Regions from separate parts of the Pantoea sp. X-Soil-ISGK-285 genome, predicted to be linked through region 1. Evidence: predicted binding sites of a transcription regulator. Region 1 holds the regulator's gene; the other holds the start of a gene.
What was found. The regulator CRP, encoded in region 1, controls carbon source genes, mostly activating them, when cyclic AMP is high. The targets are predictions, from matches to a motif close to ATGTGANNNNNNTCACAT.

Region 1 (16,128 bases):
CCCGCGCCCACGGTTTTCTGGATGCGGCCGATTACTATCATCGTGCCAGCGCCATGCCCTGGCTGAAGCACGCAGAGAAACCGCTGCTGATCATTCACGCCAAAGATGATCCTTTTATGAGTGATGAGGTGATCCCGCACAGCAGCCAATTATCTGCCACTATTACTTATCAACTGACACCACACGGCGGCCATGTAGGTTTTGTTGGTGGGACATTACGCCAGCCTGAAATGTGGCTGGAACAGCGTATCCCCCAGTGGATCGCCCCTTTTCTGGATAACTGATCTCGTGATTATTCCCTGGCAACAGGTCTCACCTGAGACCCTTGAAAATCTGATTGAAACCTTTGTGCTGCGCGAAGGCACGGACTATGGCGAGCAGGAACGCAGCCTGATCGACAAGGTGGCCGATGTGCGACGTCAGCTGGAAACGGGTGAAGTGGTACTGGTGTGGTCGGAACTGCACGAATCGGTCAATATCATGCCGCGCAAAGAATTTCGTGGCTGATGCACCCAACGGCATTTCGTGTTAACAATGCCTATTGCCCGACCTCACAGGGAGCTTTTCTATGTCTGCACGTCATCCCATTATCGCGGTGACTGGTTCCAGCGGCGCAGGGACCACCACCACCAGCGTGGCGTTTCGCAAAATCTTTCAGCAGCTCGATCTTCATGCGGCGGAGCTGGAAGGTGACAGTTTTCACCGCTTTACCCGCCCTGAAATGGATATGGCGATTCGTAAGGCGCGCGATTTAGGACGTCATGTCAGCTACTTCGGCCCGGAAGCCAATGACTTTGGCCTGCTGGAGCAGAGCTTTAAAGAGTATGGTCAGAGCGGACAGGGCCAGTCGCGTAAATATCTGCATACCTATGATGAAGCAGTGCCGTGGAATCAGGTGCCCGGCACCTTTACGCCGTGGCAACCGCTGCCGCAGAACACCGATATTCTCTTCTACGAAGGGCTGCACGGCGGCGTGGTAACGGCGCAGCACAACGTAGCAGAACAGGTTGATCTGCTGGTTGGCGTGGTGCCGATTGTGAACCTGGAGTGGATTCAGAAGCTGGTGCGCGACACCGGCGAGCGCGGCCATTCACGTGAAGCGGTCATGGATTCGGTGGTGCGCTCGATGGAAGATTACATCAACTTCATCACACCACAGTTCTCACGCACTCACCTCAACTTTCAGCGCGTCCCGACCGTCGATACCTCAAACCCGTTCGCTGCCCGCGCTATTCCGTCACTGGATGAGAGCTTTGTGGTGATCCACTTCCAGGCGCTGGAAGATATCGACCTCCCCTACCTGCTGGCGATGCTGCAGGGCTCGTTTATCTCGCACATCAATACGCTGGTGGTGCCTGGCGGCAAAATGGGTCTGGCGATGGAGTTGATCATGGGTCCGCTGGTGAAGCGGCTGATGGAAGGCAAACGAATAGAGTAAGAGGCCAAAAGGGCCTTTCCAGACTAATGCCAATGCCAATGCCAATGCCAATGCCAATGCCAATGCCAATGCCAATGCCAATGCAGGATGAATCTGACAGCAGCGAAAAAGCTTAACACGCAGGGAACCGGGTCAGAAGAGGAAAGCGTCCCGCGCCAGGGACGGCGCGGGCCGAGCGGCCAGGGATTGGCTTAAGCGACTTTCCGATCTGACCCGGTTCCCAGCGCAGGCACAGTCTGACAGCGGACCGACACAAACCGCTCTGACCCTGTTCAATACGCAGGCACAGTATCAAAGCGGATTCCCGGCCCAGGCACAGTCCTAAAGCAACCTGCATCAGATACTGGAAGTGAAGTTAGCAGGTCTGCAATAACCCCTGCGGCTACTACAGCTCAATCACTTCATAGCTATGCGTAATGTTGACGCCTTTACCCAGCATGATGGCCACAGAGCAATATTTTTCAGCAGAAAGATCCACAGCGCGTGAGACCGCTTTATCCTGGAGGGCTTTGCCACTCACGATAAAATGCAGGTTGATGTGCGTAAAGATTCGCGGCGCCTCTTCACGACGTTCTGAGGTCAGTTTTACTTCACAATCAGCCACATCGTTTCGGCCTTTTTGCAGAATTGATACCACGTCAATCGCGCTGCATCCGCCCGCCGCCATCAGCACCATCTCCATTGGGCTGGGCGCTTTATCACCCGAATTTCCATCCATCAGTATCTGATGGCCGGATGAGGATTCTCCGAGGAATGTCAGCCCTTCTACCCATTTCACTCTTGCCTGCATGATTTTTGCTCCGGAATACGCTGTTTTGTCGCCAGAGTACGCTTTCGCCTGGTAAACAGCAATCCAGAGAAATCCGCCCGTAGCTGAAGCGAGACAACAGAAGACAGTCGGCAAAAGCTGTGCTACAAACAGTGCTGAAAATATTTTTCGTCACCCGATGACGAAGCCGGGAAGGATGATGCGCACTGCGCCTGATGCGGCCCGAATAATTTCCTGAAATGGAAACGCTTGAAGCTTTCACCGCCTGACAGGGAAAACTGCCCCCTGTATTTTGGGCACGATTACAACAGAGGATAATAGCGAATGGTTCTCGGCAAACCGCAAACAGACCCTACACTCGAATGGTTCCTGTCCCATTGCCATATTCACAAGTATCCATCCAAAAGTACGCTGATTCACCAAGGTGAAAAAGCAGAAACGCTTTACTACATCGTGAAAGGTTCCGTTGCGGTTCTGATTAAAGATGAAGAAGGCAAAGAGATGATTCTTTCCTACCTGAATCAGGGCGATTTTATTGGTGAACTTGGCCTGTTCGAAGAAGGCCAGGAGCGCAGCGCCTGGGTACGTGCGAAAAGCGCGTGCGAAGTGGCGGAAATTTCTTACAAGAAATTCCGTCAGCTGATCCAGGTTAACCCTGACATCCTGATGCGACTCTCATCGCAGATGGCGCGTCGCCTGCAGGTGACGTCTGAAAAAGTGGGTAACCTCGCTTTCCTCGACGTAACCGGACGCATTGCACAGACCCTGCTCAACCTGGCGAAGCAGCCAGATGCCATGACGCATCCCGACGGCATGCAAATTAAAATCACTCGTCAGGAAATTGGCCAGATTGTTGGTTGTTCACGTGAAACCGTGGGCCGTATTTTGAAGATGCTGGAAGATCAGAACCTGATCTCCGCACACGGCAAAACCATCGTCGTTTACGGCACCCGCTAATTCCTGTCACCCACGGCGTGATGGCAACATCACGCCGTTATTGTTTGTGTTGGGCCGATGTGGCGTCGAATTATTTACCATCCTGAAGTTAACTACGCCTTGCGGCAAACGCTGGTGCTCTGTCTGCCGGTGGCGCTGGGCTGGCTGGCTGGCGACCTGCAAAAAGGTCTGCTGTTCTCATTAGTGCCCGCCTGCTGCAACATCGCCGGTCTGGATACCCCGCATAAACGCTTCTTCAAACGCCTGATTGTTGGCGGCAGCCTGTTTGCCCTCGGCAGCTTTCTGATGCAGTGGCTCACCCTGCATGCTATTCCGCTGCCGCTGATCCTGTTTGCTATGCCCTTATTGCTCGGCGTTACCGGGGAGATCAGCCCGCTGCATGGCCGTCTGCTGCCCGGCACCCTGATTGCCGCCATCTTTACCCTGAGCCTGATTGGCCGCATGCCAATCTATGTTCCCCCGCTGCTCTATATCGGCGGCACGCTATGGTACGGGCTCTTTAACTGGTTCTGGTTCTGGCTGTGGAAAGAGCAGCCGATGCGCGAAAGCCTGAGCCTGATCTACCGCGAGCTGGCTAACTACTGCGACGCAAAATATACCCTGCTGACGCAGCTGACCGATCCGGAAAAGGCGCTGCCGCCGCTGCTGGCTCGTCAGCAGAAAGTGGTCGATCTGATTAACACCTGTTATCAGCAGATGCATATGCTGTCGGCAAGCCGCGATCACAGCCATAAACGGCTGACGCGCGCCTTTCAGGTGGCGCTGGATCTGCAGGAACATATCTCGGTCAGCCTGCATCGGCCGGAAGAGGTGCAGAAGCTGGTCGAACAGAGCCACGCCGAAGCGGTGATCCGCTGGAATGCCAAAACCATCTCGGCCCGGTTGCGGGTGCTGGCGGATAACATTCTCTATCACCAGCTACCCGATCGCTTTGCGATGGATAAACAGCTCGGCGCGCTGGAGAAAATCGCCCATCAGCATCCCGACAATCCGGTGGGTAACTTCTGCCTTTACCACTTCAACCGCATCGCGCGGGTTCTGCGCACCCAGAAACCCCTTTATCAGCGCGATCTGATGGCTGACCGCCAGCGCCGTCTGCCGCTGTTACCGGCGCTGCGCAGTTATCTCTCGTTCCGCTCATCGGCCCTGCGCACTGCCGGCCGCTTTGCGGTGATGCTGATGCTGGGCAGCGCGCTGGCTCTGTTCTTCAACATCCCCAAACCCTACTGGATCCTGATGACCATCATGTTCGTCAGCCAGAACGGCTACAGCGCTACCCGTGTCCGCATTCAGCACCGGGCGCTGGGCACTTTTGCCGGTCTGGTGATCGCGGCTGCCACGCTGCGCATGGCGGTGCCAGAGTCGCTGGTACTGCTGATCATGCTGGCGATTACCTTTATCAGCTATCGCTTTACCCGCCAGTTCTATGGCTGGTCGATGATTGGCTTTACGGTCACGGCGGTTTACTCGCTGCAATTGCTGTCGCTGAATGGCGCGCAGTTTCTGCTGCCACGTCTCATGGATACGCTGATGGGTTGTCTGATCGCCTTTGGCGGGATGCTGTGGCTGTGGCCGCAGTGGCAGAGCGGCTTACTGCGGCAGAACGCCCATGACGCACTGGAAACCTATCAGGATGCGCTACAGCTGTTGCTGGGTGACGAACAGTCACCAGAGAAACTGGCTTATCAGCGGGTGAAGGTCAATCAGGCACACAATGCGCTGTTTAACTCACTGAATCAGGCGATGCAGGAACCCGCGTTCAACTCCCGCTATCTGAGTGATATGCGGCTCTGGGTCACGCACAGTCAGTTTATCGTCGAGCATATCAACGCCATGACGATTCTGGCGCGGGAGCACACCATGCTCACTGCCTCGCTGGCTGAGCGTTACCTGCAATCCTGTGAAATCGCGCTGCAGCGGTGTCAGCAGCGGCTGGAATATGATGGTGAAAGCTCACAGGTTAACCTGCTGGATGAGCTGGAGAACATCAGTGAGGGACCGATCACGGTGGTGGAGCAGCATGTGCGGCGCATTCTCGATCATCTGAGCGTGATGTACACCATCTCATCGCTGGCGTGGAACCAGCGGCCGCAACATGGCCGCTGGCTGATCAGACGCTTACGTAAAAACTAAGCTAGCCGTTGAGCACGTTGCCGACGGCCGTGGCGAAGCGGCTCATGCCCTCTTCGATGTCGGCAGGCTCAATGATCAGTGACGGGGCAAAACGCATCACGTCGGTGCCGGCAACCAGCACCATCACGCCTTCTGCGGCCGCGGCATTCAGGATGTCGCGTGCTTTACCGGCATGCTGCGGTTTCAGCGCCGCGCCAATCAGCAGACCCTTGCCGCGAATATCGCTGAAGAGATCATACTTCGCATCGATGGCCTGCAGCGCCGTGACAAAGTGCTGACGACGTGTCTCAACGCCTGCCAGCACCTCCGGCGTATTGATAATATCGAGCGCAGTTTCGGCGATGGCGCAGGCGAGTGGATTGCCGCCATAGGTGGTGCCATGCACGCCCGGCGCCATGGTCGAGGCGATCTCGTTAGTGGTCAGCATGGCGCTGACCGGGAAACCGCCGCCCAGCGCTTTGGCTGAGGTCAGAATATCGGGCTGGATGCCATAATGCTCATAGGCGAATAGCTTGCCGCTGCGCCCCATGCCGCTCTGCACTTCATCCAGCACCAGCAGCGCCTGGTGCTGATCGCAAAGCTCACGCAGTCCCTGCATAAATTCCTGCGTTGCGGGCACGACGCCGCCCTCACCCTGAATCGGTTCAACCACAATGGCGCAGGTATGATCGTCAATGACCGCTTTTACTGCGTTCAGATCATTGAACGGCACATGGACGATATCCGCCGGTTTAGGCCCGAACCCATCAGAATATTTTGGCTGTCCGCCGACCGTGACGGTAAACAGCGTCCGGCCATGAAAGGCGTTATGAAAGGCGATAATCTTACTTTTGAATGGGCTGTGACGTTTGCAGGCGTAGTAGCGCGCCAGCTTAAAGGCGGCCTCGTTGGCTTCGGCCCCGGAGTTAGCGAAGAAGACCCGCTCGGCAAAGGTCGCCTGAATTAACTTACTGGCAAGACGCAGCGCCGGTTCGTTGGTGAAGACGTTGCTGGTGTGCCACAGCGTCTCGCCCTGACTTTTCAGCGTCTCCACCAGCGCAGGATGGCAGTGTCCAAGTGCGGTGACGGCGATACCACCTGAGAAATCGATATACTCTTTGCCCTGCTGATCCCATACACGACTGCCCTTGCCTTTTACCGGCACGAACTGCGCAGGTGCATAAACAGGCAAAATAACGTTATCGAACGTCTCCCGCGTGACCGCAATTTTTTCCGCTGCCATAGATGACCCCATTTAGATGACTGATGTGCAACTTTGAAATAATAATCACAAAATATGCATAAAAAATCACTCAAAGGCAACTTATTGCTCAAGGAAATTGCGCAGCAGCTGATGTCCCTGCTCGCTGAGAATGCTTTCGGGATGGAACTGCACGCCTTCCAGCGCCAGGGTTTTATGGCGGAATCCCATAATTTCGTCAGGCTCGCCGTCACGCACCGTCCAGGCAGTCACCTCGAAGGCATCTGGCAGGGAGTCGCGCTGTACAATCAGCGAATGGTAGCGGGTCACGGTTAGTGGATTATTCAGAGTGCGGAACACGCCCTGTCCGGTGTGCTGAATCGCAGAGGTTTTGCCGTGCATCACCTGACGCGCGCGCACGACCTGCGCGCCATACGCCTGCGCAATTGCCTGATGGCCCAGGCAGACGCCCAGCACAGGCAGCTGACCGGCGAAATGCCGGATCGCCGCCAGCGAAATGCCTGACTCCGACGGCGTGCAGGGACCAGGGGAGATTACCAGATGAGTCAGCGGTAACGCCGCCATCTGCTCCAGCGTGATGGCATCATTGCGCACCACCTGAACCTGCGCGCCCAGCTCGCAGAAATATTGATAAAGATTCCAGGTAAAGGAGTCGTAATTGTCGATAAGCAGCAGCATGGCCAGTCCAGAATAATTACCCGCGCCGCTATTCTACGCGGTTAAGCCGCCTCGCTCACCACTTTCGCAAATACCTGCTCCAGCAAAGTCAGGTCTCCGGCCACACCAGCCTGATTCGCCGCTTTCCAGCTTTCAGCGTCAGTCTCTTCCCAGGAGAGCAGATAACCGGCATGCAGCGCCAGCTGTTCAAAGAAAATCCGCTGCGCCCGACCGTTGCCGTGGCGGAAAGGATGCAACATATTGATTTCGCAGTAGTAGTGGGCAACACGCTCAATAAACGCGTCACGTGGCAGGTCAGCAAGGCCCTTCTCCTCCTCCAGCGCGGCCATCAGGGCGTTACCTTCCTTTTCGATATATTCGAAATGACAGAACGGCGTCTCATCGCGCCAGATATCGATAGTGCGCAGTTCACCAGCCCAGCTGTAGACGTCCTGAAACAGCGTACGGTGGATCTGGCGCAGGTAAGGCAGTCCAGGATTACGTGGGCCCAGCTCCAGCGTGGCGGCACGCGCCGCACTAAAACTCAGCTCCGCCTTACGCAGCTGCGCGGCATCGTGAATATCGGGCAGGTTTTTCAGCACATTGTCATGCTGCCACAGGTAGGGATCCTGGCTGACGGCGGTATTAGAGTCCATATTGCCTCCTCAGTGACGCCAGACGTGCGGCCGCATCATCGCTGTTTACGCTGGTTTCATTTGGCGAGAAGCCTTCCAGCCGACAGCTGGCCTGATAGCTGGCGCTACGCCGCTGTCGCCACAGGGTGACCTTCTGTTTTTCGGTGAGTTTGTTCGCCATGCCGCCTCCTGCTCAGGTTTTTGCCCTAAGTATAAGAGCAAATTCTGGCTTTGCCGGATGCGGCAGGCGGTCGCCATCCGCAGATGGCGACGAACGGACTTAAGGCAGGACTTTGGCGGAGAGGATAACTACCGGTTTGGATGGAACATTCTGGTAAGGACCCACATCTTTGGTCGGTACCTGAGAAATTTTTTCAACCACATCCTGACCTTTCACAATCTTACCAAATACGGCATAGCCAAAATCGCGCTGTCCGTGATCGAGGAATGCATTATCCGCGACGTTGAGGAAGAACTGGCTGGTCGCACTGTCTTTATCGGCGGTTCGCGCCATGGAAATCGTGCCACGCAGGTTACGCAGGCCGTTATCCGCTTCATTCTTGATCGGCGCGTTGGTCTGCTTCTGCTGCATGTCCGTAGTGAAGCCCCCACCCTGCACCATAAAGCCCGGGATCACGCGGTGAAAAATGGTGTTGTTGTAAAAACCGTTGTTGACGTAATCAACGAAGTTTTTCACAGAAACCGGCGCTTTCTGGTTATTCAGTTCGAGTTCGATATTGCCGGCGGAGGTGGTGAGCAGAACGTGGGTGTCACCTTTTGCAGCCAGCGCCTGGGCGGAAACGGAAGAGAGCGCTAACAGGGTGATGGCCGCTGTTAAAGTACGTTTAAACATGAAAGATTCCTTACCTGGGAGAGCGGGCACAAAAACGTGATTGATTGTAAAGAGACTCTATTCCAGGAGCCAGCGTTTTACCTATATTTACGCTGTGGCAGCAAATGGGGGGAGCAAACGTTAAACCCCGGCAATTACGTGATTAAAATCACACAACACATGAAATATGGATCTCTGGTTTCACTGGTTGTTTATTAAGATCACGGTTCCGTTTACACTTTCTGACACTTTTTGGCACCCGGTTCTCAACAGGTTCAGAACATGACAAACCGTAATCGTATTGGCCTCACCTGGATAAGCTTCTTCTCCTACGCGCTTACCGGCGCGCTGGTGATTGTTACCGGCATGGTAATGGGCGATATCGCAAAAGATTTCCAGATCCCCATCTCCAGCATGAGTAATACCTTCACCTTCCTCAACAGCGGCATCCTGGCGGCGGTTTTCCTGAACGCCTGGCTGATGGTGATTGTGCCACTGAAGCGTCAGCTGATTTTCGGCTTCGTCCTGATGGTACTGGCGATAATCGGGTTGATGACCAGCCGCGATCTGACCGTCTTCTCGCTCTGTATGTTTGTGCTGGGCGTGGTCAGCGGCATTACTATGTCGATCGGCACCTTCCTGATCACCCATATGTATGAAGGCCGCCAGCGCGGTTCGCGCCTGCTGTTTACCGACTCCTTCTTCAGCATGGCGGGCACGCTGTTTCCGGTGCTGGCGGGGATTCTGCTGGCGCGTCAGCTGCCGTGGTACTGGGTCTACGTCTGCATCGGCTTTATCTACGTCGCGATCTTCATCATGACGCTGTTTGTCGAGTTCCCGGTGCTGCGTAAGCCCGAAAACAGCCCGACAGTTGAGAAAGAAAAATGGGGTGTGGGCGTGCTGCTGCTGGCAGTGGCGGCGCTCTGCTACATTCTGGGCCAGCTTGGCTTTATCTCCTGGGTGCCGGAATATGCCACTAAAGTCATGGGCATGAATATTAATGATGCCGGACAACTGGTGGGCAGCTTCTGGACCGCTTATATGGTGGGGATGTGGGCCTTCAGCTTCCTGCTGCGCTTCTTCGATCTGCAACGCATTCTGATGGTGCTGGCGGGACTGGCTACCGTGCTGATGTACTGGTTCGTCAGCAGCCAGGATGCCAGCATGCTGAAGTGGATCATTATGGTGTTGGGCTTCAGCTCCAGCGCGATTTACACCACTATCATCACGCTCGGTTCGCTGCAGACCAAAGTGGCGTCACCGAAGCTGGTGAACTTCATTCTGACCTGCGGTACCGTCGGCACCATGCTGACCTTCGTGGTGACCGCGCCGATTGTTGAGAAGAGCGGCGTGCACACGGCGCTGGCCACCGCTAACGGCCTCTACGCGGTGGTGTTTGTGATGTGTGTCCTGCTGGGGCTGGTCACTAAACATCGCTCGCACGGTCACGTTACGCATTAATCATTCAGGGCGGCGATTGATCGCCGCCCTGCTTTAACGCCGGAAGTCTATCCGCTCCCGCTCCCGCCAGTAAATCTCGCTTTCTGCGGGCTTTGTCTCTGCCACCACAGTGCCGCGACGCAGCGAGTAGCGCACCGGAACCTGTCTTCTTACTGCATCAAAACCACTCTCTGCCGGCAGAATAATCAGGCTGGCATCGTTGCCGGTCTGAATGCCATAGCCTGACAGCTGCAGCGTCTTCGCGCTGTTATGCGTAATCAGATCCAGACCCGCATCAATCTGCTCATAGCCCATCAACTGACAGACGTGTAAGCCCATATGCAGCACCTGCAGCATGCTGGCGGTGCCCAGCGGATACCAGGGATCGAACACATCGTCGTGGCCGAAACAGACGTTAATCTCCGCCTCCAGCATCTCTTTCACCCGCGTAATGCCGCGCCGCTTAGGGTAGGTATCAAAGCGGCCCTGCAGGTGAATATTGACCAGCGGATTCGCGACAAAATTAATGCCCGACAGCTTAAGCAGTCGAAACAGTCGTGAGGTATACGCGCCATTATAAGAGTGCATCGCGGTGGTATGACTGGCCGTCACGCGCGCGCCGTTGCCATCGCGATGCGCCAGCGCCGCCACGGTTTCCACAAAGCGCGACTGTTCATCATCGATCTCATCGCAGTGAACATCGATCAGCCGATCGTAGCGGTTAGCCAGCGCAAAGGTTTTATGCAGCGACTCAACGCCATATTCACGGGTGAATTCGTAATGCGGGATCGCGCCGACCACATCCGCGCCCAGCCGCAATGCCTCCTCCAGCAATGCTTCACCGTTGGGATAAGAGAGAATACCCTCCTGGGGAAAAGCAACAATCTGGATAGTGATCCACGGCGCCATCTCCGCCTTCAACTCCAGCATCGCTTTAAGCGCCGTCAGTGACGGGTCAGAAACGTCAACATGAGTACGGACAAACTGAATGCCGTTGGCAATCTGCCACTTCAGCGTCTGCATCGCCCGCCGCTTAACATCTTCATGACTGAGCATGGCTTTGCGTTCAGCCCAGCGCTCAATGCCTTCAAACAGCGTACCGGACTGGTTCCAGGCGGGTTCGCCAGCGGTCTGAGTCGTATCCAGATGAATATGCGGCTCAATAAAAGGCGCGCAGGCTAAGCCACCCTCGCCGTCCAGCGATTCATCCGCCGGTGAAGCGTGCTGCGGCTGGGCTGAGAGCCGGGCAATTTTGCCATCGGCGATGGCGATCTGCCATAACCCATCCCGCCAGGGTAAACGCACGTTATTGATCCACTTAGGTGACATCATTGCCGACTCCTTTTCCGGTTTTGTGTTTTAAAACTAACACGATTCAGGTGACCCGCCGCAAGCCCGAATAATCAGCGGGTTATCCGCACCAGAAAAAATTATTTCAAATCAACCATATACCTCTTAATAGGTATATGGCGTCGTGGTTGATGTATATCAATAAGTGCCGGAAACGGCGCGCTATTGTAGCCGCAGATATCGCAAATTTGAGGCAAAAATGAGCAAGCACAATGTCGTCGTTATCGGTAACGGCATGGTCGGCCACCGCTTCATAGAAGAATTACTAGAGAAAGCGGAACCTGACCAGTTTTCGCTGACCGTCTTTTGTGAAGAACCCCGCGTCGCCTATGATCGTGTCCACCTGTCCGCCTACTTTTCCCATCACACCGCTGAAGAATTGTCGCTGGTTCGTGAAGGCTATTACGACAAACATCAGGTCAATCTGCTGCTGGGCGAACGCGCCATCACCATTAACCGTGATGAGAAGCTCATCCACTCCAGTACCGGTCGCGCGGTGCATTACGATACGCTGATTTTTGCCACCGGCTCTTATCCGTGGATCCCGCCAATTAACGGTGCCGAAGGCAGCGACTGCTTTGTCTATCGCACCATCGAAGATCTCAACGCCATCGAAGCCTGTTCGCGCCGCAGCAAACGCGGCGCGGTGATTGGCGGCGGCCTGCTGGGGCTGGAAGCGGCGGGCGCACTGAAAAATCTGGGCATTGAAACCCACGTCATTGAATTTGCGCCGGTGCTGATGGCGGAGCAGTTAGATCAGCAAGGCGGTGAGCAGCTTCGTCGCAAGATTGAGCAGATGGGTGTACGGGTCCACACCGGTAAAAACACCCAACAGATTGTGCATCACGAGCACGGCGGCAAAACGCTGCAGTTTGCTGATGGCAGCGCGCTGGAGGTCGATTTCATCGTCTTCTCCACCGGCATTCGCCCGCAGGACAAACTGGCGAAGCAGTGTGGATTAGCACTGGGGCCGCGCGGCGGCATCGCCATTGATGACCAGTGCCGGACCAGCGATCCCACTATCTACGCTATCGGTGAGTGCGTTGCCTGGCAGAATCGTGTCTATGGCCTGGTGGCGCCGGGATACAAAATGGCCCAGGTCGCCAGCGACCATCTGCTGGGCCGCGACAATGCGTTTACCGGCGCGGACATGAGCGCCAAACTGAAGCTGCTGGGTGTTGATGTTGGCGGCATTGGCGATGCGCGCGGCACCACGCCAGGCGCTCGCAGCGTGGTCTGGCTGGATGAGAGCAAATCGATCTACAAGCGCCTGATTATCAGCGAAGATCAGAAAACCCTGCTGGGTGCCGTCCTGGTGGGCGACACCAGCGACTATGGCAACCTGCTGCAGCTGGTGCTGAATGGTATTCCGCTGCCTGCTAATCCGGAAGCACTGATTCTGCCAGCCGGCAGCGGGGATAAACCGGCCATCGGCGTCGATTCTCTGCCTGATACCGCACAAATCTGCTCCTGTTTTGACGTCAGTAAAGGCGACATCATTAAGGCGGTTCAGGGTGGCTGTCATACCGTGGCAGCACTGAAAAGCAGCACCCGTGCCGGCACCGGTTGCGGCGGCTGTATCCCACTGATCACCCAGGTTCTCAACAGTGAACTCAGCCGTCAGGGCATTGAGGTCAATAACCATCTTTGCGCCCACTTCGCCTGGTCACGCCAGGAGCTTTATCACCTGATTCAGGTAGAGGAGATTAAAACCTTTGACGAACTGCTGGCCCGCTATGGTCAGGGTTACGGCTGTGAAGTGTGCAAGCCGGTGGTTGGCTCACTGCTCGCCTCCTGCTGGAATGAGTATGTGCTCAAGCCCCAGCACGCGCCGTTGCAGGACAGCAACGACCTCTACCTTGGCAACATCCAGAAAGATGGCACCTACTCGGTGATCCCGCGCTCGCCCGGCGGTGAAATCACACCCCAGGGACTGAAAGTGATTGGCGAGATCGCCGAGCGCTATCAGCTCTACACCAAAATTACCGGCTCTCAGCGCATCGGTCTGTTTGGCGCGCAGAAAGACGATCTGCCCGCTATCTGGTCACAGCTGATCGACGCCGGATTTGAAACCGGCCAGGCCTACGCCAAGGCGCTGCGGATGGCGAAAACCTGCGTTGGCAGCGCCTGGTGCCGTTATGGCGTGGGTGACAGCCTCGGCTTCGGCGTGATGCTGGAGAACCGCTACAAAGGCATCCGTACGCCGCACAAGATGAAGTTTGGCGTCTCTGGCTGCACCCGTGAATGTGCAGAAGCACAGGGCAAAGATGTCGGTATTATCGCGACGGAAAAAGGGTGGAACCTCTACGTCTGCGGCAACGGCGGCATGAAGCCGCGCCATGGCGATCTGCTGGCGGCCGATCTCGATCAGCAGACGCTGATCACCTATCTCGACCGTTTCATGATGTTCTATATCCGCACCGCCGACAAACTGCAGCGCACCTCGCTGTGGCTGGAGAGTCTGGAAGGCGGCATCGACTATCTGCGCAAGGTGATTGTGGATGACAAACTTGGCCTCAACGGCCAGATGGAGCAGCAGCTGGCCGCACTGCGCGCCAGCGTCAGCTGTGAATGGAAAGCGACGCTGGAAGATAAGGATCACCTGACGCGCTTTGCCCACTTTATCAACTCGCCGCAACGCGATCCTGGCGTGCAGCGGGTCGCGGAGCGCGACCAGCACCGCCCGGCACGCGCCGATGAACGCATTGCCGTGACCCTGATTGAGGAGACCGAATCATGAGCCAGTGGAATCCGGTGTGCCCGCTGACGCAGATCCTGCCCGCCACGGGCGTCTGCGCGCTGGTCAAAGGCCAGCAGGTTGCTATCTTCCGTCCCCGCAACGATGAGCAGCTCTATGCCATCAGCAATATCGATCCCTTTGCCGATGCCAGCGTGCTGTCACGCGGCATTATTGCTGAACATCAGGATGCGCTCTGGGTTGCCAGCCCGCTGAAAAAGCAGCGTTTCCGTCTTAGCGATGGCTACTGCATGGAGGATGAAACGCGCTCCGTGGCGGCCTGGCCGGTGCGGGTCAATGCCGGACAGGTTGAAGTCTGCCTGTAACTCCCGTCAACAGCCCGCCTCCGCGGGCTTTTTTAAGGACGTCTGATGGACTACTTCCCCTTGTTCTGCCGCCTGCAGGGCCGACGCTGCCTGCTGGTCGGCGCAGGTGACGTGGCTGAGCGGAAAGCCCGCCTGCTGCTGGAGGCCGGCGCCGAACTGCTGGTCGGAGCCCTTGATTTCTCCCCCGCCTTCCGGCAATGGGCGCAGCAGGAAACCGTCACGCTGCTGCCAGGGACGTTTGATCCGCACTGGCTCACCGGCTGCTGGCTGGTGGTCGCCGCAACCAGCGACGATGCGGTTAATCAGCAGGTGGCTGAAGCCGCCGAAAAACAGCAGATCTTCTGCAATCTGGTGGATGCGCCGCAGCAGGCCAGCGCCATTATGCCGTCGATTATCGATCGTTCCCCGCTGATGGTCGCCGTCTCTTCCGGTGGACGCGCGCCGGTACTGGCGCGCCTGTTGCGGGAGAAGCTGGAGGCGATGCTGCCGCAACACCTTGGCCAGCTGGCGCAGCTGGCAGGCACCCTGCGCGCGCGGGTTAAACAGCAATTCAGCTCTGTCAGTGCCCGCCGCTACTTCTGGGAGCGCTTCTTTAACAGCGAGCGGCTGGCCCAGACGCTCGCCAACGGCGACAGTGAACGCGCGGAGCAGATTACCCACCAGCTCTTTAACGCTGACCTTCGCCAACAGGGTGAAGTGGCGCTGGTGGGTGCCGGTCCGGGTGATGCCGGATTACTGACCCTGAAAGGCTTACAGCTGATCCAGCAGGCAGATGTCATCGTTTATGACCGGCTGGTTTCCGATGAGATCCTGAATCTGGTGCGCCGCGATGCTGAACGCATTTTTGTCGGGAAACGCGCCGGACATCACTGCGTGCCGCAGGATGAGATCAACCAGCTGCTCTGCGAACAGGCGCAGCGGGGAAAACGCGTAGTGCGGCTGAAAGGCGGCGATCCCTTTATCTTTGGTCGCGGCGGTGAAGAGCTGGAAGCGCTGGCGCAGCGGCAGATTCCGTTCAGTGTGGTGCCGGGGATCACCGCCGCATCGGGCTGTGCGGCCTACAGCGGTATTCCCCTGACCCACCGCGATCATGCGCAGAGCGTCAGACTGGTTACCGGACATCTGCAGAAAGAGGGCACGCTCGCCTGGCAGACGCTGGCGGCGGAACAGCAGACGCTGGTCTTTTATATGGGGCTCACGCAGGCCGGCGAGATTCAGCAGCAGCTGATAAAGCACGGTATGCGCAGCGATATGCCGGTGGCGCTGGTGGAAAACGGCACCACGACGCGTCAACGCGTGGTCACCGGGACACTGAGCGAGCTGGAAGCGTTAGCCGGTCAGGTAACCAGTCCCAGCCTGATGATCATCGGCAGCGTGGTAAGTCTGCGTGGCAGTCTGCGCTGGTTCTGAGCCTGGCAAATAAAAACGGCGGGCACAATGCCCGCCGTCCTGGTTGTCTGCTCAGCCATTACGGCATCGCGACAAAGCCTACCGCCTGATACACCTTCTTCAGCGTTTCCTGCGCCTGTGCGCGTGCTTTGGCCGCGCCATCACGCATCACCTGCTCCAGCAGTGCTTCATCGTTGCGGAAGCTGTGATAACGCTCCTGCAGCTCAGAGAGCATACCCGACACAGCATCGGCTACTGCGCCCT
Region 2 (16,128 bases), 730 kb from region 1:
GCATTTACAAAATGCGCGTGTCCGGATTGGAATTAATTATTCCAGTCTGGCAGCACACAGTACGTCACTGCTTGAATTAACAAAGAAATTTGATTTCTGGCTTTATGATTTTGCGCCGCCGGGTGCAGACTGGCGACTGCTGGAATCTTTTCCTTTTTCAGGAATTGTTTTAACCGAATCTTTCTTTAATGATAATTATGAGAAGTTTACCTTTCCCTTTTTTATGGCGACGTTCCGTGAAAAAGGGGCAGAGGTAATCGTACGAAGTCATACGCCGCCCTTAACCGCTGAGCAGTTTGCTGAGATAAATATCAGCGGCTGGCAACAGCAACGCTCGGACGGCGATCTTATTAGCTGCTGATTCACAAATCCTGCCTTCCGGCGTTAAGGGCACACGGCGGTGCGCTTAACGTCCTTTAATCCCCCATAAAATGTCGTTTTATTCCAGTTGTTAAGCGGTTTAAGCCAAAAAAATCAAACCTCGATCTGATTTTGCTATAACATTTAACACAAAGGGATCGTCTGTCTTAACGGAAGAGATACTTCAGAACACCCTAATCATTTGTACTTGATAACTGGAAACAGCCTATCTGGTTGTTTTCGTGTGTTTTATGGCAACGAAACGAGGTCGATATTATGGGGAAAAACTCCTCATCTTTTGGCGTAATTCGTTTCCTGACGGTGCTGTTCGCAGTGCTGACGGGCGCGTTTATGCTGATTGGCGGTGGCTGGTTAGCCGCCATTGGTGGTTCCTGGTATTACGTTTTTGGCGGTGTGGTGATGCTTATCACCGCTTATCTGCTTTCCCGTCGTAAAAGCACTGCGCTGGTTCTCTATGCGCTGCTGCTGATCGGCACCCTGATCTGGGGTGTATGGGAAGTGGGCACCGACTTCTGGGCACTGGCACCACGCACCGATGTGCTGGTGATCTTCGGTGTCTGGCTGATCCTGCCGTTTGTTTATCGCAGCTTCAACGCGGGCAGCAAAGCCGCGCTGGGTACCATGGCTGTGGCGCTGATTGCCAGTGCCATTGTGCTGGCCTATGCGGTATTCAACGATCCGCAGGTCATCAACGGGTCAGTACCAGAAACCGCTGACAACGCCCCGCAGGCTGCGCCGCTGAGCAACATCCCGGATGCTGACTGGCCCGCTTATGCGCGCGATCAGCAGGGAACCCGTTTCTCTCCGCTGAAGCAGATTAATCACCAGAACGTGAAAGAGTTGCAGGTTGCCTGGCAGTTCCAGACTGGCGACATGAAAACCCCTAACGATCCGGGTGAAATTACCGACGAAGTCACGCCGATTAAAATCCGCGACACGCTTTACCTCTGTTCGCCACACCAGATCCTGTTTGCACTGGATGCGGCCACCGGTAAGCAGAAGTGGAAGTTTGATCCGGGCATGAAGGTCAACCCGACCTTCCAGCACGTGACCTGTCGCGGTGTTTCTTACCACGAAGTGCCGGCAGCCGCCGATGCAGCGAACACTCAGCCTGCGCTGTGTTCACGTCGTATCTATCTGCCGGTCAACGATGGTCGTCTGTTTGCACTGGACGCAGAGACCGGCGAACGCTGCCCGGCATTTGGCGTCAACGGCGAGCTGGATCTGCAACACAAACAGCCTGTCACCACTGCAGGTCAGTATGAGCCGACCTCACCGCCGGTGATTACTAACACCACCATCGTGATGGCGGGTGCGGTTACCGATAACTACTCAACCCGCGAGCCGTCAGGCGTGATTCGTGGCTTTGATGTGAATACCGGCAAACTGCTGTGGGTGTTTGATCCAGGCGCAAAAGATCCTAATGCCATTCCGGCTGATGAACACACCTTCACCATGAACTCTCCGAACTCATGGGCACCGGCAGTTTACGATCCGAAACTGGATACCGTTTACCTGCCGATGGGCGTGAGCACACCGGATATCTGGGGCGGTAACCGCACACCAGAGCAGGAGCGTTATGCGAGCAGCGTGCTGGCCCTGAACGCCACCACCGGTAAGCTGGTCTGGTCTTATCAGACTGTGCATCACGATCTGTGGGATATGGACCTGCCGTCGCAGCCTACGCTGGCTGACATCACCGACAAAGATGGCAACACCGTACCGGTTGTCTACGCGCCAGCGAAAACCGGCAACATCTTTGTACTGGATCGCCGTACCGGCAAGCCAGTCGTGCCTGCGCCAGAAACGCCAGTGCCACAGGGTGCTGCTAAAGGCGATCACGTTGCCGCCACTCAGCCCTACTCTGAGCTGACCTTCCGTCCGAAACAGAATCTCACGGACAAGGATATGTGGGGCGCAACGATGTTTGACCAGCTGGTGTGCCGCGTGATCTTCAAGCGCCTGCGCTATGAAGGTCCGTTCACCCCGCCATCTGAGCAGGGTACGCTGGTGTTCCCGGGTAACCTCGGTATGTTCGAATGGGGCGGCATCGCAGTCGATCCTCATCGTCAGATCGCGATTGCTAACCCAATGGCGCTGCCGTTTGTCTCTAAGCTGATTCCACGTGGCCCAGGCAACCCGATTGAGCCGCCGAAAGGCGCTGAAGGTGGTTCAGGTACCGAAACCGGTATTCAGCCTCAGTATGGCGTGCCGTATGGCGTCGAGCTGAACCCGTTCCTGTCACCGTTTGGTCTGCCATGCAAACAGCCTGCCTGGGGTTACATCTCCGCGGTGGATCTGAAGACCAACAACGTGGTGTGGAAACAGCGTATCGGTACCGTTCGCGATAGCGCACCGGTTCCGCTGCCGTTCAAAATGGGTATGCCGATGCTGGGTGGTCCTATCACCACCGCAGGTAAGGTGTTCTTCATTGGTGCGACCGCAGATAACTACCTGCGTGCTTTCAGCACTGATACCGGCGAACTGTTATGGCAGGCACGTCTGCCAGCAGGCGGCCAGGCGACACCAATGACCTATGAAGTGGATGGCAAGCAGTACGTTGTCATCGCGGCAGGGGGTCACGGCTCGTTTGGTACCAGGCTGGGCGATTATGTGATTGCCTACGCGCTGCCAGACCAGAAGTAATTCACGCAGCTGTGAATAAACTAAGGCGGACTCCGGTCCGCCTTTTTTGATCGCACTACTTTTTCATGCCACGCCAGTTGAGCCAGGCGCAAAACAGCATCACCACGCAGGTTGCCAGAAACACCGGCCGCATCCCGAATGCACCGCCCACCAGCCCACCGAACAGCGGGCCGCTGACCTGGCCGATATATTGTGCCGATGTCGAATATCCCAGCATACGCCCAACCTGTGAGCCCGGCACGTTATGACGAATAATCGCCGTGATGCACGGCATCAACCCGCCCAGCGCCATCCCCATCAGAAAACGCAGCAGCACCAGTTGCCAGGCCGCCGTGATAAATGCCTGGGGTATCAGCAGCAGCCCGCTAACGACTAAACCGCCGGTCAGCACCCGCCAGTGCCCTACCCGATCGGCCAGCCGACCCAGTCGTGGTGCCGCCAGGACCGTGCCCAGCGCCGCCGCGGACATCACCAGTCCGGCTATCAGGGTGATCTGGTGGTCGCCCTGCACAAACTCGCCCACGTAAAGCGTAATAATCGGCTCAATCGACATGCTGGCGAAGATCAGCAACATGCCAGAGAGCCACATCAGCCGTATCAGGCTGTGATTAACCGGCCCGGCTTCAGGATGCGGTTGCTGGCTGGCGCGCGATGTAGCGGGAGCACGTGGCTGCTCTTTGAGTAAAAAGGTGGTGGCGAGGAAGGCGAGAAAAATCACGGCACCGGTCAGCCAGAAAGTCTGACGAATCCCGATCAGTGGCGGTAATACACCGCCGAGCAGCGGTCCGACCACGTTACCGGCCATAATACCGGAAGATAATACCCCCAGCGCCCAGCCGGTCTGCGCTTTCGGCGTTTGCGCCGCCACCAGAATGGTCGATCCCGATGCGTAGCCGCCCAGCAGCCCCGCCAGCAGGCGCAGCGCCACCAGTTGCCACGGCGCGGTCGCCATGCCAATCAGTGACATCGCAATCGCCATCCCGAGACTGGCCCGAATCAGCATCAGCTTACGACCATAGCGGTCAGCCAGCCTGCCCCACAACGGCGCCGTCAGTGCGGCGCTGAAAAAGGTCGCGCCGTAGGCAAGGCCGGACCAGCGGGCGATAGCGGCAGGCTGCTCAACGCCGAGTTGCTGAACATAGAGCGGCAGGAACGGCAGCAGCAGCGTCATCGCCACGATAGTGGTAAAAGAGCCGACGACGCAGACCCCTAAGTTACGTCGCCAGTGCTGAAACTCTGCAGTTTCGGGTGACTGTTGCATGATGATATCCGGTGAGTAATCAGGGATACAGGCTAACCGGCGTAGCGGAGTAACAACAGTCGCGGCGGGATAGTTACTCTGTGGCGCTGATTGTTGTCAACAGGCAACAATCAGCCTGTATTCAGCGCCGCAACCAGGGCATCGCACAGCAGCGTCACGGGCGACGCCGGTTCAGGCGTGTCGTGCAGCAGCAGATAACTTTGCAGACGATCCATCTGCCACTCCGGCAGCAGTTGCTGAATATCCCCGCGCGCCATCGCCTCCTGGGCCATGTAGGAGGGCAGATAGGCGATGCCGCTCCCTGCCAGTGCCGCATTGAGCAGCGCCATGCTGTTATTGGCGCGAAAACGGCTACGTACATCCAGTGCCAGCCGCTGTTTATCACGGCGGAACGGCAGTGCGGCGGTGTGCGCCGGACCATGAAACAGCAGCAGGTCGTGGCGTGGCAGCATCTCAGGATGCGTGATGGCGGGTCGCTGCGCCAGGTAGGCGGGCGCGGCATAGAGCCCCCACTCGATTTCGCTCAGTACCCGAAAATTGCCCTGCTGTGGCGATCGGGATCGGATCACAATCGCCAGATCCGCCTGATCATCGAGCCGATCGTGACTGCGATCGGTCAGATCAAGATCGACATTGATATGCAGATGCCGACGCAGAAAGCGGTTAAGGACAGGGACTACGCACTGGCAGCCAAACGTGACGGGTGCCTGCAGCCTGACATGGCCTGCGGGCTGCTGATGCACCTGCTGCACAAAGGCTTCGGCGCGCTGCACTTCGGCCAGCATCCGCACACAGTAGGGATAGTACGCCTGGCCCAGCTCGGTCAGCGCCAGCCGCCGGGTGGTACGTTGCAGCAGCCGGATACCGAGCCGCAGCTCCAGACGGGCGATCTCCCGGCTGACATGGGATTTGGACAAGCCGAGTGCGCGTGCCGCCTCACTGAAACTCTGTAATTCCACAACCCGTGCAAATACCAACATGGCGGTTAAATTCGCGCCGTTTTCCATGTTTCCCGACTCCGACAGTAAAGGGATGCTGGCAACAAACTAACACGTTCGGGCGGGGTCACTGTGGCTGATGGGCAAAAAAAGGCGAGGCGAAGAACAAGTGGAGAGAAGCGCAAAGCGCGGGCCGACCTTCCCGTCCGCAGGCTGTGACGGGAAGGTCTTATCAGGCATCAGCTGGCCATCGCCAGAGGGAATAGCAGCCGATCCGGCTCGACGCGACGCTGACGGCGCAACTGGCCAGGCGTCACCATAAAGTAGTTTTTAAACGTGCGGGTATAGGCCTGCTGGGTATCAAAGCCATAGTTCATCGCCACCTGCAGTATCGCTTCGTTGCTGCTCAGCAACGTGAGCGCAGACTCGGTTAAACGGCGCTGACGGATATATTCTGCCAGTGAAAAGCCGGTATGCTGGCGAAACAGCCGTTGCAGATGCCAGCGCGAATAGCCCGAGCGGCGCGCCACCTCATCCAGATGCAGATCGTGTCCTAAGTTGTTCTCAATCCAGTCCAGCAAACTCCGAATAAACTCGCGCTGATTCATGGTTCCTCCTGTTGATGCTGATGTGCAGTGGAGCCACTCTACCTGCTAAAATTTATCCCTTAATTAGCAGAAAATTAGCGCAGAATTAGCAACGGCGGAAACGGAGGCGGAATCGCGCGGCCAGCGGGGCTTTAGTGTGAAAGTTCGTGAAGAGATTGCTGCTGAAAAAAGGCAGAAGATAAAAACGCTGAGTCAGACAAATTTATTTCTGCATCATAAGTGACGGGGGCATTCAGCCCTGTCAGGCGTCAACATGTTTGAGATATCGCTGATATTCCTGAGCCAGAAAATCAACGCCTTCCTTTCGGGTGACATAATCAACATCAATTGAGGTTATGGATGTTACATCAGGCTGATCAGGATAAAGATGCAGGTAGGTCAGATACCAGTACATAACAGCCTGACCGCCTACAGTAATAACCGGTGACGGAAGTTGTCCGGCGTTATCAATAAGATAATGGTTGAGTTTAAGGATCTGTTCTTCTGGAGGAATAGCGTGCAATGTCATAAAAAAAGCCCACCTGTATGATGAGCTTATTTTACTACCTGGCTGATTTCAGCACGGCGTGACATCAGAAAAATGCGAGGCTGCGTCCACTTTTTGCAGGCACAATACCCTGAGGACGTTTTTCAAGCACGCGGCCCGGAGCCTGACCATTTCGGACGGCTTCAACACGATCCTGATACTCGCGCTGATGTCTGATTTTTGCTTCCTGGGCTGACATACTATTCACCGCTGAAATGTCTGGCATTAATCTGTTGCTCAAATATACGTCACCCCATTTACGCTTGCAATCGCTGGCATCTCAATGGATATGGATGGGGACATCAGGCCACCTGACTCCTCCATAAAATACCGGTGACGGCGGTCCGCGAAATAATTCATGCTGTGGCAAGGCGGCAAATGCGCGAGTCCCCGGGAGCTGACATAAGTCAGTGACTGGGGTGAGCAAAAGCAGCCAACGCCGCCACAGTGCGAAGTATGACGGCGGATAATTCTGGCCTAACAATTGGTGAGTAAACTCTCTCCCTATCTTTATGAAGGAGATCAGCCATGCGCGTGTTACTGGTTGAAGATGATGAAATGATCGGCGCGAACCTGCAGCAGGCACTGGAGGGCGCGGGCTGGTCGGTGGACTGGGTGCGTGATGGCATCTATGCCCAGAATGCCTGGAGCGAAGGCGGCTACAGCTGCGTGCTGCTCGATCTCGGCTTACCGCGCGATGATGGCCTGCAGGTACTGCGCCGGGCGCGCGGGCGCGGCGACGCCACGCCGGTGCTGATTCTTACCGCACGCGACACGGTGGCGCAGCGGATTCAGGGACTCGACAGCGGCGCTGACGACTACCTGCTTAAACCGTTCGATTTACAGGAAGTCATGGCCCGGATGCGCGCGATTACCCGACGCAGCCACGGCGCAGCAGACTCGGTGCTGGGCAGCGGCGATGTGCAGCTGGATATGATGACCCGCGAAGTGCTCTACAAAGGACAGCGCGAGCAGCTTACGGCGCGCGAATATGCCCTGCTCTACGCCCTGCTGGAGCGGCCAGGCGCTATTCTGTCGCGCGAGCAGCTGGAAAATCGCATCTATGGCTGGGGCGATGAAGTCAGCAGCAACGCGGTGGATGTTCTGATCCACGGGATGCGCCGCAAGCTGGATAACGACGTGATCCGCAATGTGCGCGGACTGGGCTGGCGGGTACCGGCAATATGAAACCCTTCACCTTTATGCGTTCATTACGCAACAAATTACTCTCTACGCTGCTGATTATTCATCTGCTGATGATCGGCGGCGTCACCTGGTATTTCTTCAGCTGCTACGGCGATATGGTCGGCACCATGAAGGACGATCAGCTGGCAAAAATCGCTGATGCCTGGTCCACTAATAAACAGATGCCCGCCCTGATGCCGATGCTTATTGCGCCTGACAAGGCGAAGAGCGCCTTTGTGGTGCAACTGTGGGACGATCGGGGTCAGTTACGGGCCAGCTCATGGCCGGAGCTGCAGGCTCCGCTGCAAAATCAACGGGGCTATCGCGACGTGCATGTGGGTCAGTGCGACGACTGCGAATGGCGCATCTATACCCGGCCCGGCTTACCTGGCAGCGAGATCAAAACCATCCAGGTGATGCACAACCTCAGCTACATGAAGGCATTGATGGTCAAGCGGGCGCTGTCAGCGATCATTCCGTTGATCCTGATGATGCCGCTGTCACTGCTGGTGATCTGGCTGGTGGTGCGCAAGATCACCCGGGATCTGCAGGTCGCTTCGCGTCAGATTGCCGCGCAGGAGACGCATCATCCGCACAATGTCTCACCCGAAGGCTTGCCGGATGAGATCCTGCCGCTGGTGGCCGCCTACAACTCGCTGCTGAGTAAGCTGCGTGAGGCCTGGTCGTCGCAGCGTCAGTTCCTGGAAGATGCGGCGCATGAGCTGCGCACGCCGGTAACGGCGGTGACCTTGCAGCTGGAAAATCTGCGTCAGCATATCCAGCCAGGCGAAGCGAGCCGGCAGTTCAGCCAGCTGGAAGCGGGCGTCACACGCACCCGTCATCTGGTCACGCAGTTACTTAATGTCTCGCGTCAGGATGACCAGAGCGTGGTCGCCAGCGTCGAGCATATCGAACTGGACGATCTGCTGAAAGAGAGCATTGAGCAGCTGATGGTAGTGGCAGATAAACGCGGCATCGATATCGGCTTTAATGGCTCCACGCAGTATCGTCTGCAGGCCAGCCGTTCCGAGCTGCGCAGCCTGTTCGACAATCTGATTGGTAACGCCATGTTGCACACGCCGGAGGGCAGCCTGGTCGATGTGCTGCTGCATCGGGTCGCAGGTAAAACAGTGGTCGATATTGTCGATAACGGGCCAGGCATGCCGGAATCCTTTATCGAACGCGCCTTTGACCGTTTTACCCGTTCACCTGACGTTAAAGCCCAGGGCAGCGGGCTGGGATTATCCATTGTGCGCAACGTCGCACAGAAGCATCAGATTCACGTCGCCCTTTCCAATTGCATGACGCCACAGGGTGCCATTTGTGGTTTGCAGGTTCGCGTCACCCTTCCCTGATCCCGCCCGTTTGATCACGAACCAGACAACGTAAACGGTTGCCTGGTTCCGTTCGATCCTGGTCATTATTGTGAAGCGCATCACATTTTAGCTGAATTGTAATGCAACACTTTTTGACAAACGTGAGCAAAATCTATTTTCTATCGATCTGTTACAGGCACGCTACGCGGGCTGAAGAACTGGCTGTTATTTGCTGTGAAACCCTCATTCCCATCAAGGGACCGATTTCTCTCTGACTGCGTCTGCTGTGCGGCGGTCAAAAGCATGTGGCTGATAATAATGAAATTTAAAACGTTGATAGCAGGTGCCGTGCTGGCATGTTCATTGAGTGGCGCTGCGCAGGCCGCTGAAAGCGATCCGCAGTATGTCTCCGACTGGTGGCATCAGAGCGTTAACGTGGTAGGCAGCTACCACACCCGTTTCGGACCGCAGTTTAACAACGACGTTTATCTGGAATATGAAGCGTTTGCGAAGAAGGACTGGTTCGATTTTTATGGCTACCTCGATCTGACCAACTTCTTCGGCGCAGGCAACAGCAACGCCAACGGCATTTTTGATCACGGTTCACCGATGTTTATGGAGATTGAGCCGCGCTTCTCTATCGACAAACTGACCGGCACCAGCCTGGCGTTTGGTCCGTTCAAAGAGTGGTATTTCGCTAACAACTACATCTACGACATGGGCCGCAACAGCGATAGCCGCCAGAACACCTGGTACATGGGTCTGGGCACCGATATCGATACGCACAGCGATGTCGGTCTGTCGCTGAACGTCTACGCCAAATATCAGTGGGAAAACTACGGTGCGGCGAATGAAAACAGCTGGGATGGCTATCGCTTCAAGGTGAAATACTTCGTGCCAATCACCACGCTGTGGGGCGGTAACCTGGGCTATGTGGGCTTCACCAACTTCGACTGGGGTTCCGATCTCCGCGATAAAGGCGGTTCATCACGCACCAGCAACTCCATCGCCTCCAGCCACATTCTGTCACTGGGTTACGATCACTGGCACTTCTCTGCGGTAGCGCGTTACTTCCACAACGGCGGACAGTGGGCGGATGGACAGGAACAGAATTTTGGCAACGGGCCGTTTGAAGTGAAATCGACTGGCTGGGGTTACTACCTGGTGGCGGGTTATAACTTCTGATTACGTGCGGCGGCCTGAATAGCGCCGCCGCGCATTAATCCGGGCAGTTGCCATTAATTAATACGGCGCCGCAAATTGCGACGCCGGCTGGCCCGATTATTCCTGCGGCTTCTCGACATTGATGCGCCACGGAATGTTGAACTTATCAATAAACATCGCGAATCCGTTCGACCAGAACGTCTCCTGCCACTCAGTTGTCACCTTGCCGCCTGCCGACAGTTTCTCAAACCAGGCTTTACCCTTTTCGACATCGGTAGTTGAGAGACTGACCGCGTAACCGGCATGCTCAGACGCTGGCGGCTGATCGGTGTTGCCATCGCTCAGCATCAGCTCACCGTCACCAATACGCAGCTGGGCATGCATGATCTTTTCTGGCGGCTGCGGCGCGGCAGACTGATCGCCGACCTGCTCACCCTGATCCGGCATATCACCGAATTTCATTTTAGAGAGCAACTCTCCCCCGGTCGCCTGCAGGTAAAAGTCGATAGCCTCTTCGCAACGGCCATAGAGAAACAGATAAGGACTGACTTGCATCGTAACCTCTATATTTGTCGGGTGGATTTTTTTCAGTACCTTAACAGTGTAGACGATCAACTTTACTCACTGATTTTACTGGCAATAACGGCGAAAGAGTTGTGCCATATAACTGCTCATTGGGGTCAGCGTCGTGTCTTTGCGCTGGATCAGATAGAAGATCGCTTTCGGCAGGGGTTCGTCGAGCGTCAGCGCCACCAGCGACCGACCCAGAATCGGGTCGTCAATGACGTCGACCGACAGAATACTGATGAAATCGCTTTGCGCGACCAGGCTGGTGCAGGCCATAAAGGTTTCACAGGTCACCACAATTTTCGGGGCCATGCCGCGTTCGCCAAACAGATCGTGCAACAAGCGGTAGTAACTGCCTTTAGGCGTTGGCATCGTCCAGTCCGCCTGCTGTAACTCCGCCAGAGAGCGCGCCTTTTCCAGCGGATGGCCTTTGCGCACCACCACCTTGTACTCGCGCTCCATCATCCGCTCATACATCAGCTCCTGATCGAGATGGCTCTGATCGTAGGTATTAATGGTGAAATCGAGCGCCCCCTGACGCAGTTCATGCACCATCGACACCAGCTGGCCTTCGACGATGCGCACCTTCACCAGCGGGTATTCGCGATGAAACTGGTTAATCACCTGCGGCATAATGGTGCGCGCCACGCTACCACCGACGCCGATATTCACCTGACCGCCACCCAGTCCCAGCCGCTGCTGAATATCCTCTTCGGCGACCCGCAGCTCTGCCAGCACCAGGCTGGCATGCCGAAAAAAGTTATCACCGATATCGGTTAACACCACGCCCTGCTGACGGCGGATAAACAGCTTTGCCCCCAGCTCGCGCTCCAGTTCCTGAATCGCTTTGGTTAACGCCGGTTGTGACAGCCCGGAAAGACGGCTTGCCGCCCGGATACTGCCCTGTCGCGCCACGTCAACGAAGGCGCGCAGCTGATGGAGCTTGAGATTGGCAGACATAATTTTGCGATAACCGTTGTTTATCAGTCACAAGATATTCGCATCTTATGCCGGTCAATACCATTGTGTAGATTCGGAACAGTGCATAAAAAATCAACAACGAGGAGAGAGCCGATGAACCCCCTTTCAGACCACGTCAGCGCCCGGCTGCCACAGCTGCAACAGTGGCGTCGCGACTTCCATCACTATGCCGAATCTGGCTGGCTGGAGTTCCGCACCGCCACCTTCGTCGCTGAAGAGCTGCATAAGCTCGGTTATCAACTGAAGCTGGGCCGTGAGGTCATCGACGCCGACGCGCGGATGGGCTTGCCCGACGAGGCAGTGCTGAAGCAGCAGGAAGCGCGCGCGCTGCAACAGGGCGCGCTGCCGCAGTGGATCAGCCACTTCTCCGGCGGATTCTGCGGCATCGTGGCAACGCTTGAGACCGGCCGTCCTGGCCCGGTGATGGGCTTCCGCGTCGATATGGATGCCCTGGATCTCAACGAGAGCCAGGCTGACGATCATCTGCCGCAGCGTGAAGGGTTCGCCTCCTGCAACGCAGGCATGATGCACGCCTGCGGACATGACGGCCACACCACCATCGGGCTGGGTCTCGCCTCGTTGCTGATGGCGATGAAAGATCAGCTCAGCGGCACGATTAAACTGATCTTCCAGCCCGCCGAAGAGGGTGTGCGCGGCGCAAAAGCGATGGTGGCGGCGGGCGTAGTCGATGACGTTGATCGCTTCACCGCCATTCATATCGGCACCGGCGTGCCGGCAGGCGAAGTGGTGTGCGGCAGCGACAGCTTCCTCGCCACTACCAAGCTGGATGTTCACTTTACCGGCGTCGGTGCCCATGCGGGCGGTCGTCCTGAAGAGGGGCGTAATGCCCTGCTGGCCGCCGCACAGGCAACGCTGGCGCTGCATGGTTTAACCCAGCACAGCGGCGGCGTGGCACGGGTCAACGTGGGCGTGCTGCAGGCGGGAACCGGCCGCAACGTGGTAGCCGACTGCGCCCTGCTGAAAGTCGAAACCCGTGGCGTGACCAATCAGGTCAACGACGACATCTATCAGCAGGCGCTGCGGGTGATTGCCGGTGCGGCGGCGATGTATGGCGTTGAGCAGCAGGTCTCGCTGATGGGGGCCGCACGCAGCTGTACACCGACGCAGCCATGGGTTGATTTCATCCATCAGCAGGCGGACGCGCTCGGTATCTTCGACTCCGTGGTCGATCGTAAAGCGCAGGCGGCAGGTTCGGAAGATGCGACCTACATGATGGAACGGGTAAAGCAGCGCGGCGGTCAGGCCTCTTACGTCATTTTTGGCTGTGAGCTGGCGGCGGGTCACCACAATGCGAAATTCGACTTCGATGAGCGGGTGATGCCGGACGCCATCACGCTGCTGGCGACGCTGGCGCTGAACCAGGCGCAGTATGGGGGCTCACGATGATGGAAGACTTTATTGCCGACTATATCGATCGTCATCAGCTTCGTTTCAGCACGCTCAGCGACGCCATCTGGGACACACCGGAGACCCGCTTTGCCGAAACCCGCTCGTCAGCCCTGCTTTCTGATGCGCTGGCAGAAGAGGGATTCAGAGTGGAACGCGGCGTGGGTGGCATCGATACGGCGTTTATCGCCAGTGCGGGCAGCGGCAAGCCGGTGATTGCCATCCTTGGCGAGTTCGATGCGCTGGCGGGCCTGAGCCAGCAGGCGGGCTGCGCCCGGCCGCAACCGCTGGAAGCCAACGGCAACGGACACGGCTGCGGTCACAACCTGCTCGGCACGGCGGGTGTTGCGGCGGCCTGCGCCGTGAAAGCCTGGATGGAACAGCATCACACGGGTGGCACGGTGCGCTTTTACGGCTGCCCTGGCGAAGAAGGCGGTTCGGGCAAGACTTTTATGGTGCGCGAAGGGCTGTTTGACGACGTTGATGCCGCCGTGACCTGGCATCCGGAGGGGTTCAGCGGCATGTTCAATCTGCGCACCCTCGCCAATATTCAGGCGGCGTTCAGCTTCAAAGGGGTTGCGGCGCACGCGGCCAATTCTCCCCATCTGGGCCGAAGCGCCCTGGATGCCGTCACGCTGATGAATACCGGGGCCAACTTTCTGCGCGAGCATATCGTTCAGGAGGCACGTCTGCACTACGCCATCACCAACAGCGGCGGTGTATCGCCGAACGTGGTGCAGGCCGATGCGGAGGTGCTCTACCTGATCCGCGCCCCGGAACTGCCACAGGCGCAGGCGATCTATGAACGGGTGATCAATATCGCCAGGGGGGCAGCACTGATGACCGACACCACGCTGACCGTACGTTTTGACAAAGCCTGCTCGGATTACGTCCCGAATCGCGCGCTGGAAGCGGTCATGGAGCGTTATTTGCATCAGTTTGGTTTGCCCGACTACAGCGACGAAGAACGCGCGTTTGCGGCTGAACTGCGTGCCACGCTCACTGATGACGATCTGCGCAATGCCCGGCTCAATGCCGCCCGAACCGGTGGTGAAGCAGGTCACGCCTGGGCTGAAAAACTGGGCGACAAGCTGTTTATGGATGAGGTCGCGCCCTATGCGGTCACACGTGAACTGCTTTATGGCTCCACCGACGTCGGCGATGTCAGCTGGGTGACGCCGACTGCACAGTGTTTTGCGCCCTGCTTTACCTTCGGCACGCCGCTGCACACCTGGCAACTGGTGGCGCAGGGACGCACCAGTATCGGGCATAAGGGGATGTTTCTGGCGGGCAAAGTGATGGCGGCCACGGTGTTAACGCTGTTAACGGATCGGCAGGCGCTGGCTGGCTGCCGGGCCGAGTTTGATCGGGTACGCGCCGCGCAGCCCTATCACTGCCCGATCCCGGCGGGGATCACACCAACAAAACTGGCCGAATGAGCCAACGGCCGTGTCTCTGACGCGGACCACTATAAAAAAATATTGCAAACACTTCCCCGATTCAGCGGTGCCGGAACTGAACTCACCGCCTGTCGCACAACGCGACCGGCGTCAGGCCTTGCTACCGCCGATAAAAGGGACACAAGACGAGAACCAATACCATGGAAGCAACATCCGAGAACCGCAGTCCTGGCCGGCTCTTCAGCTGGATCGAGCGCGTGGGGAATAAAGTCCCCAACCCGTTTTTACTGTTTGTCTATCTGATCGTGGTGCTGATGGTGGCGACCGCCATTATCAGCGCGCTGGATCTGGCGGTGAAGAATCCGAGCAACGGCGAAATCGTGCGGGTGAATAACCTGCTGAGCGTCGCAGGCATTCAGTGGATCCTGCCAAATATCATCAAAAATTTCAGCAGCTTTACCCCGCTGGGATCGATTCTGGCGCTGGTGATTGGTGCCGGACTGGCGGAAAAGGTCGGCCTGCTCCAGTCGCTGATGGTGAAGATGGCGTCACGCGTCAGCCGCCGTTATGCCAGCTACATGGTGCTGTTTATCGCCTTTTTCAGCCATATCTCCTCGGATGCCGCGCTGGTGGTGATGCCGCCGCTGGGCGCACTGATCTTTCTGGCGGTGGGCCGTCATCCGGTGGCGGGCCTGCTGGCCGCCATTGCCGGTGTGGCCTCCGGCTTTACCGCCAACCTGCTAATTGTCACCACCGATGTGCTGCTCTCGGGCATCAGCACTGAAGCGGCTAAAGCGGTCAGCGACACAGTGCATGTCAGCGTCATCGATAACTGGTTCTTTATGGCCACGTCGGTGATTGTGCTGACGATTGTGGGCGCGCTGCTGACCGATAAATTTGTCGAGCCGCGACTGCCAAAGTGGCAGGGCAACGGCGAGAAGCTGGCGGCGCTGACGCCGCTTGAAAACCGCGGTCTGCGGGCTGCCGGGATCGCCGCGCTGCTGTTTATCGCCCTGATGGCGCTGCTGGTGGTGCCGGAAAATGCACCGCTGCGCAATCCCGCCACCGGCGCCATTATTCCCTCGCCTTTTATTCAGGGCATTGTGCCGATCATCATTCTGTTCTTCTTTGTGGTGGCGATTGCTTATGGCGTGGTCACCCGACAGATCCGCCGTCCGGATGATATCCCGCAGTTGCTGGTCGATCCGATGAAGGGCATGGCGGGTTTTATCGTGATGGTGTTTCCGCTGTCGCAGTTCGTGGCGTTCTTCAACTGGAGCAACATGGGCAAATTCATGGCGATCGGGCTGACTGATGTGCTGGAGAGCGCAGGCGTCAGCGGCGCGCCCGCTTTTCTTGGCCTGATGTTCCTGTCGGCGTTTCTCTGCATGTTTATCGCCAGCGGCTCAGCCATCTGGTCGATTCTGGCGCCGGTCTTTGTGCCGATGTTTATGCTGCTCGGCTTCCACCCCGCCTTTGCCCAGATGATTTTCCGCATCGCCGACTCCGCCGTGCTGCCACTGGCACCGATGTCGCCGTTTCTGCCGCTGTTTCTCGCCTTTTTGCAGCGTTACCAGAAAGATGCGCAGCTCGGCACCTATTACGTGCTGATCTTCCCCTATCCGCTGGTGTTCTTTATCAGCTGGATAGCGCTGCTGCTGGTGTGGTATCTGCTGGGTCTGCCGATCGGGCCAGGCGTCTGGCCGAAACTGCCGTAAAGCACAGTGCCACCGATGAATGTTTCATCG

Region 2: a site for CRP is predicted at 8,969-8,986, ahead of AC6I8B_RS01655 (nucleoside-specific channel-forming protein Tsx). Genes of this name have one in related genera too.

What each region holds. Positions count from the first base shown of each region.
Region 1 covers NZ_AP035938.1:3,712,746-3,728,873, forward strand. Annotated here, with positions in the region: gene AC6I8B_RS17580 (hydrolase) at 1-284, shown strand, start outside; gene AC6I8B_RS17585 (YheU family protein) at 289-507, shown strand; gene AC6I8B_RS17590 (phosphoribulokinase) at 569-1,438, shown strand; gene AC6I8B_RS17595 (OsmC family protein) at 1,824-2,228, opposite strand; gene crp (cAMP-activated global transcriptional regulator CRP) at 2,532-3,164, shown strand; gene AC6I8B_RS17605 (YccS/YhfK family putative transporter) at 3,222-5,297, shown strand; gene argD (bifunctional acetylornithine/succinyldiaminopimelate transaminase) at 5,299-6,519, opposite strand; gene AC6I8B_RS17615 (aminodeoxychorismate/anthranilate synthase component II) at 6,601-7,176, opposite strand; gene AC6I8B_RS17620 (putative adenosine monophosphate-protein transferase Fic) at 7,218-7,811, opposite strand; gene AC6I8B_RS17625 (YhfG family protein) at 7,801-7,971, opposite strand; gene ppiA (peptidylprolyl isomerase A) at 8,071-8,643, opposite strand; gene tsgA (MFS transporter TsgA) at 8,905-10,083, shown strand; gene AC6I8B_RS17640 (cytosine deaminase) at 10,117-11,394, opposite strand; gene nirB (nitrite reductase large subunit NirB) at 11,612-14,152, shown strand; gene nirD (nitrite reductase small subunit NirD) at 14,149-14,475, shown strand; gene cysG (siroheme synthase CysG) at 14,521-15,885, shown strand; gene trpS (tryptophan--tRNA ligase) at 15,944-16,128, opposite strand, start outside.
Region 2 covers NZ_AP035938.1:367,122-383,249, reverse strand. Annotated here, with positions in the region: gene AC6I8B_RS01695 (hypothetical protein) at 1-361, shown strand, start outside; gene AC6I8B_RS01690 (glucose/quinate/shikimate family membrane-bound PQQ-dependent dehydrogenase) at 637-3,027, shown strand; gene AC6I8B_RS01685 (MFS transporter) at 3,083-4,288, opposite strand; gene AC6I8B_RS01680 (LysR family transcriptional regulator) at 4,399-5,295, opposite strand; gene AC6I8B_RS01675 (helix-turn-helix domain-containing protein) at 5,466-5,834, opposite strand; gene AC6I8B_RS01670 (hypothetical protein) at 6,076-6,342, opposite strand; gene AC6I8B_RS01665 (response regulator) at 6,889-7,548, shown strand; gene AC6I8B_RS01660 (sensor histidine kinase) at 7,545-8,900, shown strand; gene AC6I8B_RS01655 (nucleoside-specific channel-forming protein Tsx) at 9,180-10,046, shown strand; gene yjdN (VOC family metalloprotein YjdN) at 10,143-10,580, opposite strand; gene AC6I8B_RS01645 (LysR family transcriptional regulator) at 10,656-11,552, opposite strand; gene AC6I8B_RS01640 (M20 family metallo-hydrolase) at 11,667-12,980, shown strand; gene AC6I8B_RS01635 (M20 family metallopeptidase) at 12,977-14,419, shown strand; gene abgT (p-aminobenzoyl-glutamate transporter) at 14,581-16,098, shown strand.